One region of the Paenibacillus sp. 8b26 genome, then DNA from elsewhere that is predicted to be linked to it. Evidence: riboswitches for the same ligand, from Rfam matches in the RefSeq annotation. Region 1 holds a riboswitch; each other region holds the start of a gene.
The links. A riboswitch is a leader RNA that binds a small molecule or an ion and turns the genes downstream of it on or off. The one in region 1 is predicted to bind cobalamin.
Positions count from the first base shown of each region.

Region 1 (4,850 bases):
CCCCGCCCAGCGCGGATAACGGAACAATCATCCGGTAGTCGGGTCCCGTCACCAGACGGATGATATGCGGTACAACGAGTCCCACAAAGCCAATCACCCCGCATACCGAGACAGCCGCAGCCGTCAGCAGCGTGGATATGATCAGAACGGATAGCTTCGTTGCATCTACATTAACTCCCATATGAGCTGCCTGACGTTCACCCAAAGCCAGAATATTCAGCACTCGTGCCCGGTTCCACAGAAACACCAGCCCAATGACCACATAAGGCAAAAGGATGCCTGTATACGACCAGCCGCGCAGACTAAGGCTCCCCATTGTCCAGTACAATATTTCATTAACCGTCTCCTTCGACATGGCTGTCAGAAAAGAAACAACCGCACCCAGAAAAGATTGCATCACCACGCCTGATAAAATAAGGCTTTGCGTTGGAATTTTTCCGCCTTCCCGCGCCAACGTTAGCACCATCCACAACGTCAGCATTCCAGTCGTAAATGCCACCAGCGGCAGTGTCCATACGCCTACAAACGAAAATCGAAGCCCCCAATAAATCAGCACTGCTGCCCCTACCGAAGCACCCGAGGATACCCCCAGCGTGTACGGATCAGCCAGCGGATTGCGCAGCACACCTTGAAATCCGGCTCCCGCCAGCGCAAGCGCTGCGCCTACCAGCATTCCCAGTAAGACACGCGGCAGTCTGATCTTCAAAATAATCTGCTCTGTGGATGGATTCCAATCCGGTGTAAACGTCTCACCTAACCACGGCAGATGGTTGACCAGAATACCCGTGATTTGGCTGACGGGAAGCTTGGCCGAGCCGATGCCGAGACAGAGCAACAGCGTCAGCAGCAATAAGGCAAGACCTGCCCCTCCAAAGCCGATCAGTCTACGAGTCATTTGAAAATTTCAGGATACACGCCCTTGGCCACTTCCTTGAGACCTTCCGTTACACGCGGACCCGGACGACTGATCAGATTATCATCCACGGCAAACACCCGGTTTTGACGAACAGCCGATATTTGATCCCAGCCACTGCGGGCTTTGATGATATCGCCGAGCGTCTGGCCTGTTTTGTCGTCCTTGACATTTTTGCTGTATAAAATTACGTCCGGATTCGCCGCTATAATATTTTCCTCACTGATCTGGTACCAGCCCTTTTGGGTTGCAGCGACATTTTCCCCGCCCGCCAAAGAAATCAGCTCATCCATAAACTCTCCCTTGCCAACCGTCCAGCCGGGTGAAAATTCGACGTATACTCTCAGCTTCTGCCCTTTGCCGATATTTTTAACACCGTCTTTCACTTCCGCAACATCTGCTCTCATCTTGTCGGTTACCGCTCTCGCTTCTTTCTGATGGTCAGTGATCTTCCCGTACAATTCAATGTTAGCCATGACATCTTCAACCGTTTTCGGCTCGGTTTTAAAAATCATGATTCCCAGGTCACGCAGCTTGGTCGTCGCCTGCTCACTGAGCGATATTCCTGCAAAAACGACTTCGGGATTCGCGGCGATGATCGCCTCTTCATTCGGCTTCATAATACCGCCCACTTTGGGCTTCTTCGTAGCCGCTTCCGGGTAATCGGAATAGTCGGATACGCCGACAATTTCCTTATCCAGTCCAATGGCGAACAGCGCCTCGGTTTCAGCCGGGGAGACGGAAACGATTTTGTCCGGCGCTTTTTTGAACGTAAACTCCTGTCCGGTCGCATCCTTAATGGTCAGCGGGTAGACCGTTTTTCCCGGAGACTCCTGAGCGGTTGCTGTCTGTCCTGGTTGCTGTGAGGCTTGATCCCCTTTATTTTCAGCGTTCTTTCCGTTAGCTCCACATGCACTCAGCACAACCGCCAAAATCAGAGCCAATAAGCCTGTAGTCCAGACCTTCATTTTATTTCCTGCCATGATTTACACCCCTCCATATAAATTCTTTTAAGATCGTCACTTGAACATCATCCGATATCTGCTAAATCCAGCCTTCTTTTCCTTTCAAAAAACCCCTGCATCCTCAGATAAGGACACAGGGGTCACGTTAGCGCAGATCGTACGCAGGCGGCAGTTTCTTCCGCATGGACAGTCACTGCGAACACGTCATCCTTTCCTCGAAGGACTATGGTGACAGGCGGACGGGCAGGTATCCTGACTTACAGAAACATGCGACAGCCTACTGCTCATTCATATGCTTTGTGGCACATAAAGCATAGCGGGCTGGCATTTTTCCATTTACAGTGGCGGGACCGCGCCGGATTCACACCGGCTTCCCTTTTAACAGCGCACCGGAAAGAACCCGAGGGTTTCATCCCGCTGCACCGACCTCGTCTGCTGGATATTTGATGTAGTGTTGGTCAAGCCGTTCTTTTACTTGATGATTATAGGTTAAAAAAGACTGGCTTACAACCCAAACCGCCTGTTCACCTGCCCCTATCTGACCTAAAAAGAAAGCACCTCTCCTATCCACTGGTGTCGCTCTCCCAGCCTCAACCGAATCGTAATTGCCGCTCCCGGCTTCGGATTCAAACTCCAAAAATCATGACCCGGTACCAGCATACAAGCCAACTGACGAATCACTCCACCATGCGTGACGACCAGCACAGAAGGTGGAGCATCAGGCATGCCTGTTTTCTGAACATCCATCATTTTACGCCACTCATACAAAGAGTCTAGGAATTCATCGAGGCGGTTCACAAAGTCTGCCCAAGGCTCTCCCCCCGGCGGTGTAACTCGTTGCGGCTCATCAATCCACGCGCGGTACAGCGCCACATCCTTGAGCATGTCATACGTTTTTCCATCCCATTCCCCAAAATGAAGCTCTCTCAGACGTGATTCCATGATGACAGACCAAGCAGACCTATTAGATAGGAAACGTTCAGAATCCCATTTCGATGTCAGCTCCAACCGTGATTCCGGTTTCAATTCGAAGTGGGTTCCCTCTCCAAGCTCTGGTCCCAGTTCCGATTTCGGCAAAATGATCTGCAAGGTCTGACGGCAACGTATCAAGTCACTGCAATAGATTCGGACAAAGGAATGCCTCTGTAATTTTTCCCGCAAAGGCTCTAGTTCTTGCTCTGCTCCCGGTAGCAATCCCAGATCGAAGTGCCCCAGGTACCGACGTTCCCTGTTCCATAAGGTTGTGCCGTGCCGCACCAGCACAAGTTCCAAGTCCCACTGCTGATGTTCTGTAAAATAATGCTCCAAGGTCATATCGCTTCCTGCTCTATTGGCAGCATTCGGTGCGTCACGCTTCATCACGGCGTCCACCCCAGTGCATAGCATCCGGCGGACACGAACAGGCACAACCCCACAAACATACTGGACACGGCAAACATCAGCCGGATCGTATGCCGAATATCATCCGGCTCCATCGGTCGCACCAGCTCTCCCATATATGCGCGGAAGGAGCGCACGCCATGATACACATTATAGCCCCCGAGGCGAATCCCCAATGCACCCGCAACTGCTGATTCTGGAAAGCCACTGTTCGGACTGGGATGCAGCCGCGCATCTCGCCTTACCATACGCCAGCTACGTCCAGCATCATGCCCATAAACCCACGCCGCTACTACCAGCATACCCGCTGTCAGGCGTGCCGGAATGTAATTAGCGACATCATCCAGACGTGCCGAGGCCCAGCCCAAATGCAGATACTTTTCATTTTTGTAGCCAACCATGGAATCGAGGGTATTCACGGCACGATAAGCCAGCGCTAATGGTGCTCCCCCGATCAGGGCATAAAAAAGCGGGGAAATAATCGCGTCCACGATGTTTTCAGCCACCGTTTCGACGGTACCGCGCACAATCTCAGGCTCATCGAGCTGCTGCGTATCCCGCCCGACGATCATTCCCAGCTCCCGGCGTGCCGCAGGCAGATCACCCGCCTTTAATTCGCGATACACTGCCAGTCCGGCGTCCTTTAGTCCTTTGGAAGCAATCGTGGTGGCGATCAGCACAATTTCCGCGCCGACAGACAGCCACGGATGAATCCAGGCGAGCAAGCGCAGTAACGCCCAGCCAAGCGCGAAGGAGCCGCCCACCACAATCAGTGGTAACAGCAAGCCAGCGCGTTTCAAACCACGGTCACTGTGAACCCGGCGGCGAATCGCCTTTTCCAGGGCAGAAATGGCATGTCCCATGCCGATGACCGGATGTGGAAACCACCTCGGATCGCCGATCAGCCTGTCCAGAAGATATGCAGCCATCATGATCAAGCTAACCGTCACGCCGCCGTTCCTCCTCCAGCACTTCGCCCAATACAGACAGCAGCATGTCGTTGGCTTCCGTGTCCTTGACTGCAATTCGAAAATGGCTCGTCGTCAGCCCCGGGTACATGGCACAGCTCCGTATAAGAATCCCGCGCTGTCCAAGCGCCTGTTGAATGGCTGATGCGCTCCACGTCCCCGGCGCCCGTGCCAGGACGTAATTCGCTTCACCGGGGATGACACCGCAGCCCCATTCCGCCAAAGCGGTCAGCAGACGGCTACGCTCCGTAGCAATCAGCTCCCGCGTGCGCCGCTCGTACGCCTCACCACTCCGCAAACACGCCTCTCCAGCCAGCAACGCCAGTCCGTTCACGCTCCAGGTCACCTGCTTGGCCGTCATTCGCCGGATATAATCCGGATGAGCAACCGCGTAGCCCAAGCGCAAGCCCGGAATGGCATAAAATTTCGTCATCGACCGGATTAAAATCACATGAGGATACCGATCCAGCACAGGCAGCAGTGAAATTTGCCGCTCCAGCGGGATAAAATCAATAAACGCTTCATCCACCACTAGCACGGTGTCCGTTTTCCCCGCCGCCTCTGCCAGCTCGCGCAGCTCCTGATCGCCGTATTGCACACCGTTCGGATTATTCGGCTGACCTA
Region 1 covers NZ_CP192445.1:1,583,543-1,588,392, forward strand. The annotation lists gene ACQ4MX_RS07005 (FecCD family ABC transporter permease) at 1-895, opposite strand, end outside; gene ACQ4MX_RS07010 (ABC transporter substrate-binding protein) at 892-1,896, opposite strand; cobalamin riboswitch at 2,104-2,297, opposite strand; gene ACQ4MX_RS07015 (hypothetical protein) at 2,288-2,449, opposite strand; gene ACQ4MX_RS07020 (histidine phosphatase family protein) at 2,422-3,192, opposite strand; gene cbiB (adenosylcobinamide-phosphate synthase CbiB) at 3,237-4,208, opposite strand; gene cobD (threonine-phosphate decarboxylase CobD) at 4,198-4,850, opposite strand, start outside.

Region 2 (4,850 bases), 1.9 Mb from region 1:
AGTAGATTGCCTGTCATCCTGGGCTGTACGTTTACGGCGGTGGGTCCGATTATCGCAATTGCGTCGACCTCGAATTTGGCGACCGCGTACGGAGCCATTATTTTATCCGGTATATTCGTGGTGCTCGCGGCACCGTTGTATGGCAAGCTGCTACGCTTTTTCCCGACGGTGGTTACGGGTTCGGTTGTTACGATTATCGGCCTGTCCCTCATTCCGGTGGCGATGAATAACGTAGCAGGGGGTCAGGGTAGCGCGGATTTTGGACAGCCGCGTAATTTGCTGCTGGCGTTAGTTACTTTACTGGTTATTTTACTTGTGAATCGGTTGGCTAAGGGCTTTTTGCGCTCAATTTCCGTGCTCATCGGTCTGTTTGCGGGTACAGTGGTCGCTTATGCGATGGGAATGGTGCATTTTGCTCCAGTGGTGCAAGCGTCTTGGGTAAGTGTTGCGCAGCCGTTTTATTTTGGTAAGCCTGAGTTTAGCATTATGGCAGTATGTACGATGATTATCGTTAATATTGTCAGCATGGTCGAGTCTACGGGCGTTTATTTGGCAGTAGGCAAGGCGATTGATCAAAAGGTGGAGCAGAAGCAAATCGTCAATGGTTTGCGTTCCGAAGGACTTGCAATTATGCTCGGGGGTATTTTTAATGCGTTTCCTTACACGGCTTTCTCGCAAAATGTAGGTCTGATTTCGCTGACACGCGTCAAGTCGCGGAACGTTATTTTTGCTGCGGGTGGCATTATGGTTGTTCTTGGTCTGTTGCCTAAGCTGGCTGCCTTGACGACAGTGATTCCTAATGCTGTGCTGGGCGGGGCGATGATCGTTATGTTCGGTTCGGTTGCTGCGTCGGGCATGTCTATTTTGTCAGAAGTGGACTTGCGGAAGGAAAGCAATCTGCTGATCGCGGCATGTAGCATTGCGGTGGGTCTCGGCTCTGCCGTGCTGCCCCAAATGTTCGACCAACTGCCGAGCTTTGCCAAAATGCTGCTGCAAAACGGCATCGTATCCGGCTCGATCACGGCGATTGTCTTGAACATCGTTTTAACGAAAAAACAAGCCGAATCGGTCAAAGGTGTTACAGTGTCGGAGGTTCCGCAGAAGGTTTGATAATTAGGATTAGATAAAGACAGCCGGAGAGAGGTCGTAAGCCTCTTTTTCCGGCTTTTTGGCATAGAGTTATTGATAAAGCCCTCTTCCTGTATGAAGATCGGGATTTGAGATTCTATTAGAAGAATTTGCTAGAGTGGTAGGCGAGGTCATGGTATACTCTATCTTATGGATTTTGAATAGTGGTGGATGTTTTCGGACCACGGCGCAGCTTCCCGAAAGGGGGTGAAGCCGATGTCAACCTTGTGTCGTGCTACGATGTGTTGCGTTGGATGGTTACGTTACTAAGCCTGGTGTTTAGTATTCGTAAACTTTATCGCTGGCTACGTCGGAAATTTCGGAACAAGCGAAAACCCACCGCGTAATTAGGTTAGGCGCCTAACGGTGGGTTTAGCTAAGCATTTAGCGCGCCGTGGTGATCCACAGCCTTTCAAGTCCTAAGAGTCTTTGCCGTTGGTAGCGGCGAAGACTCTTTTTAGTATACGGACACGTTGGTTATCTCTATACCTAATTTTATCACGTCCATTGCGTGCATGCAACGCAAAGTCATAGCCTTGATTCTGGCCGTATCGTTCAAATTTAAATTATTATGCGACATTTGTTGACAAGCCTGTAACAACAAAATAAGATAGTCCTAAATCGTAATGAAAAAGAATAAAGGAAGAAAACAGGTGTGAGCCGGACTTTCTATCTACAGGGTTTCGTTGAGATCATGTAGATGGCTGTTGTACGTGCTCACTTAAAAGGGAAGTTCGGTAGATTCCGACACGGACCCGCCACTGTATACAGGCATCAGCAGGGAATTGCTGTAGCTTTCGGAATAGCCACTGGAACTGTGAAGAACCGGGAAGGCCTGAAAGATACGCCTGAAGTCAGGAGACCTGCCTGTTTTAACATCACTGTCAGACCCACGGGATGCTGGGGAGGTGGTTGGGCGTGCTGCTTACGGAATGTCTGAAACCGATCCGATCCCTTCTATGATTAGAGGTGCTTTGAGGTGAGCTTTGGCATTTTATAATGAAAGCATTTCTGACTGCTGATCAGGCGGTCCGGGATGCTTTTTTTTGCGTTAGGTATTTGTGAATGACAAGATAGAGGGGGATAAATAAGATGATAAGCAATCGTAAAAAGCGTTCATGGTCCATATGCACAGGGGTGGTGCTGCTGCTGGTAGTTATGGCTCTTTCGGGATGCTCCACAACCAATAAGACGGCGGACGGCTCCGGCAAGAGCGAAAACACATCCGCACAACAGTCCACAACGGACAAAAAGCTGGTGATGGCGTATACCTGGAAGCCGTCAGGCGTGGATCCGCATGGCGATAATAGCTGGGATGTCATGCGTTCTGGCGCAGGCGAGACACTTGTCCGTTTGAATGAAAAGCTGGAGCCTGAGGCTTGGCTGGCCAAGGAATGGAAGCAGGATAGCCCCACAGTCTGGACATTCAGCTTGCAGGATAAGGTCACTTTTCATGATGGAAAGAGTATGGACGCGGAAAGTGTAAAAGCTTCCCTGCTGCGCTCCATTGAGAAAAGCCATCTGGCGAAGGATTTGCTAGATGTAAAGTCAATTGACGTAACCGGGCCGCTGGCGTTGAAAATTACGACAAACCAGCCGAATGCGGCGCTGGTGTCCAATCTGGCTGATCCATCGACGATTGTGCTGGATGTAGCGTCCATAAAGGATGAGCAGAGCTACCCTGCGATGACAGGTGCTTTTAAAATTAAAGCGTTCAACAAGGATCAATCCTTGGTCGTAGAGCGTTATGACGGATATTGGGGCGAGAAGGCCCGGCTGGCTGAAGCAACGATGAAGTTCATTACGGACGGCAATTCGCGCCTGCTGGCACTGCAATCCGGCGAAGTAGATGTAGCGACCGATATTCCGGTGGATAACGCGGAGGTATTGAAAAAAAACGATAAGCTGCAAGTGCTGTCGGCTCCCTCTTTGCGCACCCATATGATCGTGTATAACATGGAGTCGTCTCTGTTCAAGGATGCCGCGAACCGCAAAGTAGTGGACAGCTTGATACCACGTGCATCTATTGTGAGTGCGATCATGAGAGGCTATGGTACGGAGGCAAGCAGCCCATTCCCGAGCATTCTCCCCTTCGGTAAGGTCGAGCGTAAAGCGCTGGACGGAATGCCCGAGCAGCTATTGACGAAGGATGGCTGGAAGAAGGATGCCCAAGGCACATGGACCAAGCAGGGCAAGCCGTTCGAGGTTACGTTGCTGACCTTTCCTCAACGTCCAGAGCTTTCGGTCATGGCTGAGGTGATTCAGAGCCAACTGCTGAAGGAGGGCATCCAGGTGAAGATCCGCAAGGTGGAAAATATCGACGAGGCACTGACCAAAAATGATTGGGATTTCGCCATGTACAGCATGCTGACTGCCCATACGGGAGAGCCGCAATATTTTATGGACATGTTTTATTCCTCTAAAAGCGAAGCCAATGTAAGCCGTTATAGTTCCAAACCGCTGGAGAACCTTCTTGGCAGCTTGAAGCTGGCGAAGGATACAGCGCAACGTAATGCTGTGACACTGCAAGCGCTGGATATCATTAATACGGATTTGCCGCAGTCGTTTATTGTTCACCCTGATAATGTGTTTGGGGTGAAAAAAGGGGTAGAGGGCTTTACACCGCATCCGATTGAGTATTACTACATTACGGCGCAATCCGATATTGCGGAATAACGGGCTGCGTACCCTATGATTCGTTTTATTCTGGAACGTGTGGCGCAGCTTGTCATCATTGTGTTTGTTGTATCCACGCTGACGTTTGTGCTGATGAGGCTGGCTCCCGGCGACCCTGCTACCATTCTGCTCACCGCGCATAATGTGCCTGCCTCTGAGGAGGCGTTGACGGCGCTGCGTAAGGAGCTGGGCTTGAGCGAGCCGCTCCATATTCAGTATGTGAACTGGCTGCGGGATGTGTTCACAGGGCACTGGGGCACCTCCTATGTATCCAAGGAGTCGGTGCTAACCGAACTGTGGAACAGACTGCCCGCTACTGTGGAGCTGGCTTCGGCGGGCTTTGCCGTCATGACGGTCCTGACTCTTGGAATGGGACTGGCCGCCTCAGTAAAATCCAGCGGTTGGCTCGATCGTCTGGGAAGGCTGTTTGCACTGCTGGGATCGTCCATTCCCTCTTTTTGGCTTGGCTTTCTGCTGATTTACCTGTTTTCCGTTCGTTTGGGCTGGCTCCCATCCATGGGTCGTGAGGATTGGACTCATTTGGTACTGCCAGCGCTGACCCTTGGGGCAGGTTTGGGGGCTGTGCAAGCCCGTGTGCTGCGTGCCCAAATGCTGGAGCTGGGTGACCGGAATTTTGTGAAGGCGGCGAAGGCCCGAGGCTTTTCCCGCAAGCATATTCTGTTTTTTGAGATATTCAGGCATGCGATTTTGCCGATCATTACACTGTTAGGCACAAATTTGTCATTTATGCTGGCGGGTAATGTCATTGTAGAGACGATTTTTTCATGGCCGGGTTTGGGCAAGTATTTTATAGATGCGATTACGCAGCGGGATTATCCGGTGATCCAGGGGTATGTCATTTTTGCTGCATTTTTAATCGTAGGTGTTCAGTGTTTGGTAGATGTGGTCCAGGCGGCTGTAGATCCAAGGTTGCGTTTGCGTTAGGGGAGGGAGTTGAAAATGAAAAACATGCGGCTGTCCTTCAAAGGGAGCTTACTGACAGGAGGAGTGCTGCTGGGCCTGATCGTGCTGCTCGGGGTACTGGC
Region 2 covers NZ_CP192445.1:3,446,216-3,451,065, forward strand. The annotation lists gene ACQ4MX_RS15910 (nucleobase:cation symporter-2 family protein) at 1-1,110, shown strand, start outside; cobalamin riboswitch at 1,810-2,013, shown strand; gene ACQ4MX_RS15915 (ABC transporter substrate-binding protein) at 2,221-3,804, shown strand; gene nikB (nickel ABC transporter permease) at 3,820-4,749, shown strand; gene nikC (nickel transporter permease) at 4,765-4,850, shown strand, end outside.
Region 2: it holds a riboswitch for cobalamin, as region 1 does, so the genes downstream of both, ACQ4MX_RS15915 (ABC transporter substrate-binding protein) here and ACQ4MX_RS07010 (ABC transporter substrate-binding protein) in region 1, are expected to answer to the same signal.

Region 3 (4,850 bases), 2.2 Mb from region 1:
TCCACGCACATATCCGGTACCCGATCTGCCACCGCCTGTGCAAATTCCATCAGCTCCTGATTCCCCTCCGGGTCCCGACTTCCATGTCCAACCAACAATATTGCATTCACTGCTGTATTTTCCTCCTCATCAAAATAGGGATGACCTGCAAGACGCCCTATTTTATCTATATGCTTACATCCATAAAAACAGGCTTTCTAGCCCATTAATCGCCACAGACGGCATTCACTTCCACTATTGCAGGCGCATCTTCATGCCGAAAACCCGCTACCACGCCCACACGCTTGAAAAATTTATGAAAACGCTCGTTCGGATGCCCTTTTTCCTTATATTCAGCGATGACGTTCTCAACGATATCCGTAATCTGATCCCCCGGAATGCCCTCTGCCACAGGTTGAGCGGCATGAGCGTTGCGTCCGAATTTTTTGCCGCCGAGGAACAGATCGTATCCTCCCTTGCGGTACACGATTCCGATATCCTCCAGCACCGCCCCATAGCAAGCCATGCCGCAGCCGTTCAAAGCAATGCTCGTTTCCTTGGGCGCCTGCAATCCGCCCAGTACAACCTGTAGATGCTCAGCCACAGGCACAGCGTCATCCTTCTCCATATTGCAGAAGTCGCACGCCTTCACCTTAAACACATCGCCAATCGGCATCACGATGAATCGTTCATCCCGCAGCCGCCCTACCAGCTCCTCCGGGTCCGCGCACGGCACGCGCAGCACGATCTGGTGATCCGGCGTGTACTCCAGCTCGCCTTCATCACCCGCTACCTCGGCGAGTAGCGCCATCTGGCGAGCGGTGAACTTCTTGTTTCCCACGCCGGGGGAAACGCCCACCTCAAACAGCGCAGGCTTGCCAAAGCTGCCTGCCGCTGTCCCGGCCGCAGCCCCAGCTACGGCCACGGCTGCCGTTCCGGCGCCGCTCACGGCGGGCGCTTGCCCGTTCCAGCGCGCGCTCGCTTCGCCCGGCAGCTTGCCGCCCGCAGCGAGGCGGCTCAGCGCCTCCGCTGCCAGCGATGCCGGGGCCGCCCCGGCTTGCACGGCAGCCACCGCTTGCGGGCGTGCCTGCGTGGCAACCGCAGCAGCGCCGCTCGCGGAAGGTGCGGGCGCGGTCCCGCCTGCTCCCGCAGAGGCTGGCACTGCGGGAGCAGCGCCTGCCTGCGACGCATTCAGCGCGCGATCCTCTTGCGCGCCCAGCGACCACGGCTCCGCTTCCGTGCGGAGCCGCTGATGCGGCTTGAGCGCCTGCTCGGTCGCACCCAACGTATACTTGCGCTGATACCCGCGCGGCGTCACGATCAGACCGTCATACACCATCGTCGAAGAATTGCCGATGATAACGGTCGTCAGCATACCGATATCATGGTTGAGCATGTCCTCCAGCGTCGTCACAATTACTTGCTGACGGTCGCGATAAGCACTCTTGACCAGCCCGACGGGAGTCTGCGGATCACGGTAACGCAGCAAAACAGACTGCGTATCAACAATCTGGCGTGTACGCCGACCACTGCGCGGGTTGTACAGTGCAATGACAAAATCCGCCGAAGCTGCCGCCTCTACACGCTTCACAATCGTCTCCCACGGGGTCAAATGGTCACTCAGACTGATCGTGCATGCATCATGCATGACGGGCGCACCCAACAGCGAAGCACAGGACTGAATCGCCGATATTCCCGGCACGACTTCTACCTCAACCCCGTCCTCACGGCGCCAGCCCTTTTGCATCAGCACTTCGTACACTAGCCCGGCCATGCCATATACGCCTGCGTCTCCACTGGAAATGACGGCTACCTTCTTGCCCATCTCCGCTTGTCGAACCGCCTCCTGCGCACGGCTCACTTCCTCTGTCATCCCTGTGCGCACAATCTCCTGTCCGTTCAACAACGGGCGGATCAGATCCACATAGGTGTTGTAACCGATAATGACCTCACTCTCGGCCAGCGCATCCAGCGCTCGTTTGGTGATATGTTCCATATCCCCCGGTCCGAATCCAATCACGAGCAATTTTCCTAATGGGCTCATCGTTATCCTCCTTCTTAAATCTAGGCTATGTTTTCCACACTTCTATCTATTTCACTTGTATATGGACATCCTGTAACTCAAAAAAAACCCATCCTGCCCGGATGGGTTTCCTATGTACGCATCGTATCATCAGACGGACACAGCATAAGAAGACACTTCTTGTCTTCCGCCATCGTGCCGTTGCTTTCCATCTGCCTGTTCACGCTTGAAATGCTTCTGCATGTTCAGCTCCACGCAAACCTGCAACCAACATGGAAAAAGCAGCGTGCGCCTGATTTCCTGATTTCGTACACCCATCCTCTCCGCGAAGGTTAACGGTGCATACAGATCAAGGTAGGTCTCCTGGCTCGGCATCAACAGATTTTTTCGTCTTCCCCGTTTTGTCACGAGTGACGTCTGAAAAAATCCTCTTCCTTACAGTGGCGGGACCGCTCGGGACTTGCACCCGATTCCCTGTTACCCTTCGCTATCACAAAGGCACCTTGTCTGTCCGCTATTTGATTATGGGTCTTATCATAACCTTGGCTCAATCAGTTGCGCAAGCATGAAAAACGCTTTATTTCAAGTTCTCTGCCTTATTTTTTAGCATATGCAACAATTCGTCCGGGTCCGCAGAGATACTCAGCAGCGTTGGATGGTCAACTCCGGTAAATCCCTCGCGCACACTATGACGCACCATTTCCGCCAACGGGTCAAAATATCCGTTCACATTCAGCAGTCCGATGGGCTTGCGATGAATGCCGATTTGCGCCCAGCACAGCACCTCGAACAGCTCCTCAAATGTTCCCAATCCCCCCGGAAGGGCAATAAAGGCATCGGCCATTTCGCTCATGACCGCTTTGCGTTCATGCATGCTTGTCACCTCAATAAATTCGGTGACTCCCCGGTGAATAATCTCTGCATCGAATAACAGGGTCGGCATAATCCCGGTGACCTGACCGCCCCCGGCCAGCATCGCATCTGCGACCTCACCCATCAGCCCTTTGCTGGAGCCTCCATAGATCAGACGAACATGATGTCGGGCCATAGCCTCTCCAAGCTTGCCTGCCTCCTGAAGATATACCGATGAATGTCCGGGTCTGGACCCGGCAAATACACAAATGGAATTCATAATGTCTCAGCTCCTGTTCTGGTATCCCGCATCGAGGCTTTTTCATTATATTAAATAAATATTTTCGTTATAACAAAAACTTCCGTCGATGCATTTCCAACAAAAAAAGATAAAGACCCTGTAGGCCCTTATCTTTATTTTACCCTTTATCGCAAGGATATAGGTTAGTTTTCAGTTCACAACTTCAAGACCGTAGCCGTGCACCGAGGCGCTATGCTCAAAATATCTTCCCAGTTCCACCATCATCGCGCCCATTCGTTCCTCCACTGGAAACACGATCCGTTCAATACCTTCCTCCAAAATGGACTGCGCCGTCACCTTGCCTACCGACACAGCGATCACATCATGGCGAAAAGCTTCCAGCACGTCTTCCATCTGCTTCTGTTCCCTCGCATATTGGCACAAAAAGCGGATTTGCGGACCACTGGTGAACGTAACTGCATCAACATTACGATTTACAATATCCGCTAGCAGTGCTTGCAAATTCGCTTCCTCCGGCGGAATATGCTTATAGGGAAGCACCTGCCGGGTAACTGCACCTTGCTCGTCCAGCCACTTCACCAGCCCAGGGGCCGGGTCACCATGTAGCTGTAACAGCACTTCCTTTCCCTTCAGATCATACGGAGCAAAGGCCTGCGTCAACCCGATCAAACTTCCGTCCTCATCCCGTACATCTGGCGTAAAGCCACGCTTTTTGAGTCCATTGACCGTTTTGTAGCCTCGCGCTGCAATGTTCGAGGAATGTAATAGCTCTATAATCTGTTCTGCTACTCCCATATCCTCCGCCATATCGAGTAGCGCGTCCAGCCCCATGCCTGTCGTGAAAATGTTCCAGTCCGGCGGCTGCTTCACCCACGATACAATAGCGTTACGCAGCTCGATATCGTCCAGAAAAACCGTGCCCTGGGCCGGACGCTGCACTGGCTCGCCTCCCATTTTCGCAACCAGCAATGCCATTTCGTCTGCTTTACGGGGACCGGCAAGGGCAACTCTCTTGCCTGCCATGCGTTGTGCCATCCTGTTCCCTCCCTTGTAGAAATCGAAGTCATAATCCTTTCTACCAAGTATACAATTAGAGGGCTGAAAGACAAATAAGAATTCTTTTTCCAATGAATATAGTAAACTTATAAGTTAGCTTGTCCTGTTCTGCCTGCCTGTTGGCTTTCTTGCTGGCTCGTGCTATCCTGCTGACTCACACTATCCTGCTTCTCTCCAGATGGCTTATGATATTTGCTATCTTCTTTAGGCTTGGGTCGGAGCAGCAGCCATAGCACAAAAGGCATGAAAACAAAGAAAATAACCATTACCATCGTCCATTCCCGGCTGAAATCATAAATTTGGACGATATTAGAGAACAGCATAAAGGAACAGACATAACCCAACAAGCCTACGGGCCAAACCATCAAACTCCCCCGTGTGTGGGCAAACATGCGCTTTACCGCCAAACTGGTTACATACAGATCAATACCAATCTTTGTAAGCAGGGTTGGTACAGTCAGTGCAGCCACAAACAAGTCGAACCGATCCAGAAAGTCGGTTAACTGCAACTGACGCGCCAGTTCATACGATGGATAAAACAGCCGCGACAAGATGGGAATACCGATAACCAGCTCCGACAGCAGCACCATGATAATGATAAAAGCGGTTCCGGTCAAATGTCCAAGCCACGCACTCCGGGGACCATAGCTTTTTCCCGAAATCACAAAAGGCAACATC
Region 3 covers NZ_CP192445.1:3,752,086-3,756,935, reverse strand. The annotation lists gene ACQ4MX_RS17310 (sirohydrochlorin chelatase) at 1-110, opposite strand, end outside; gene cobJ (precorrin-3B C(17)-methyltransferase) at 206-2,023, opposite strand; gene ACQ4MX_RS17300 (hypothetical protein) at 2,153-2,380, opposite strand; cobalamin riboswitch at 2,339-2,522, opposite strand; gene ACQ4MX_RS17295 (TIGR00730 family Rossman fold protein) at 2,580-3,134, opposite strand; gene ACQ4MX_RS17290 (uroporphyrinogen-III synthase) at 3,306-4,151, opposite strand; gene ACQ4MX_RS17285 (GerAB/ArcD/ProY family transporter) at 4,259-4,850, opposite strand, start outside.
Region 3: it holds a riboswitch for cobalamin, as region 1 does, so the genes downstream of both, cobJ (precorrin-3B C(17)-methyltransferase) here and ACQ4MX_RS07010 (ABC transporter substrate-binding protein) in region 1, are expected to answer to the same signal.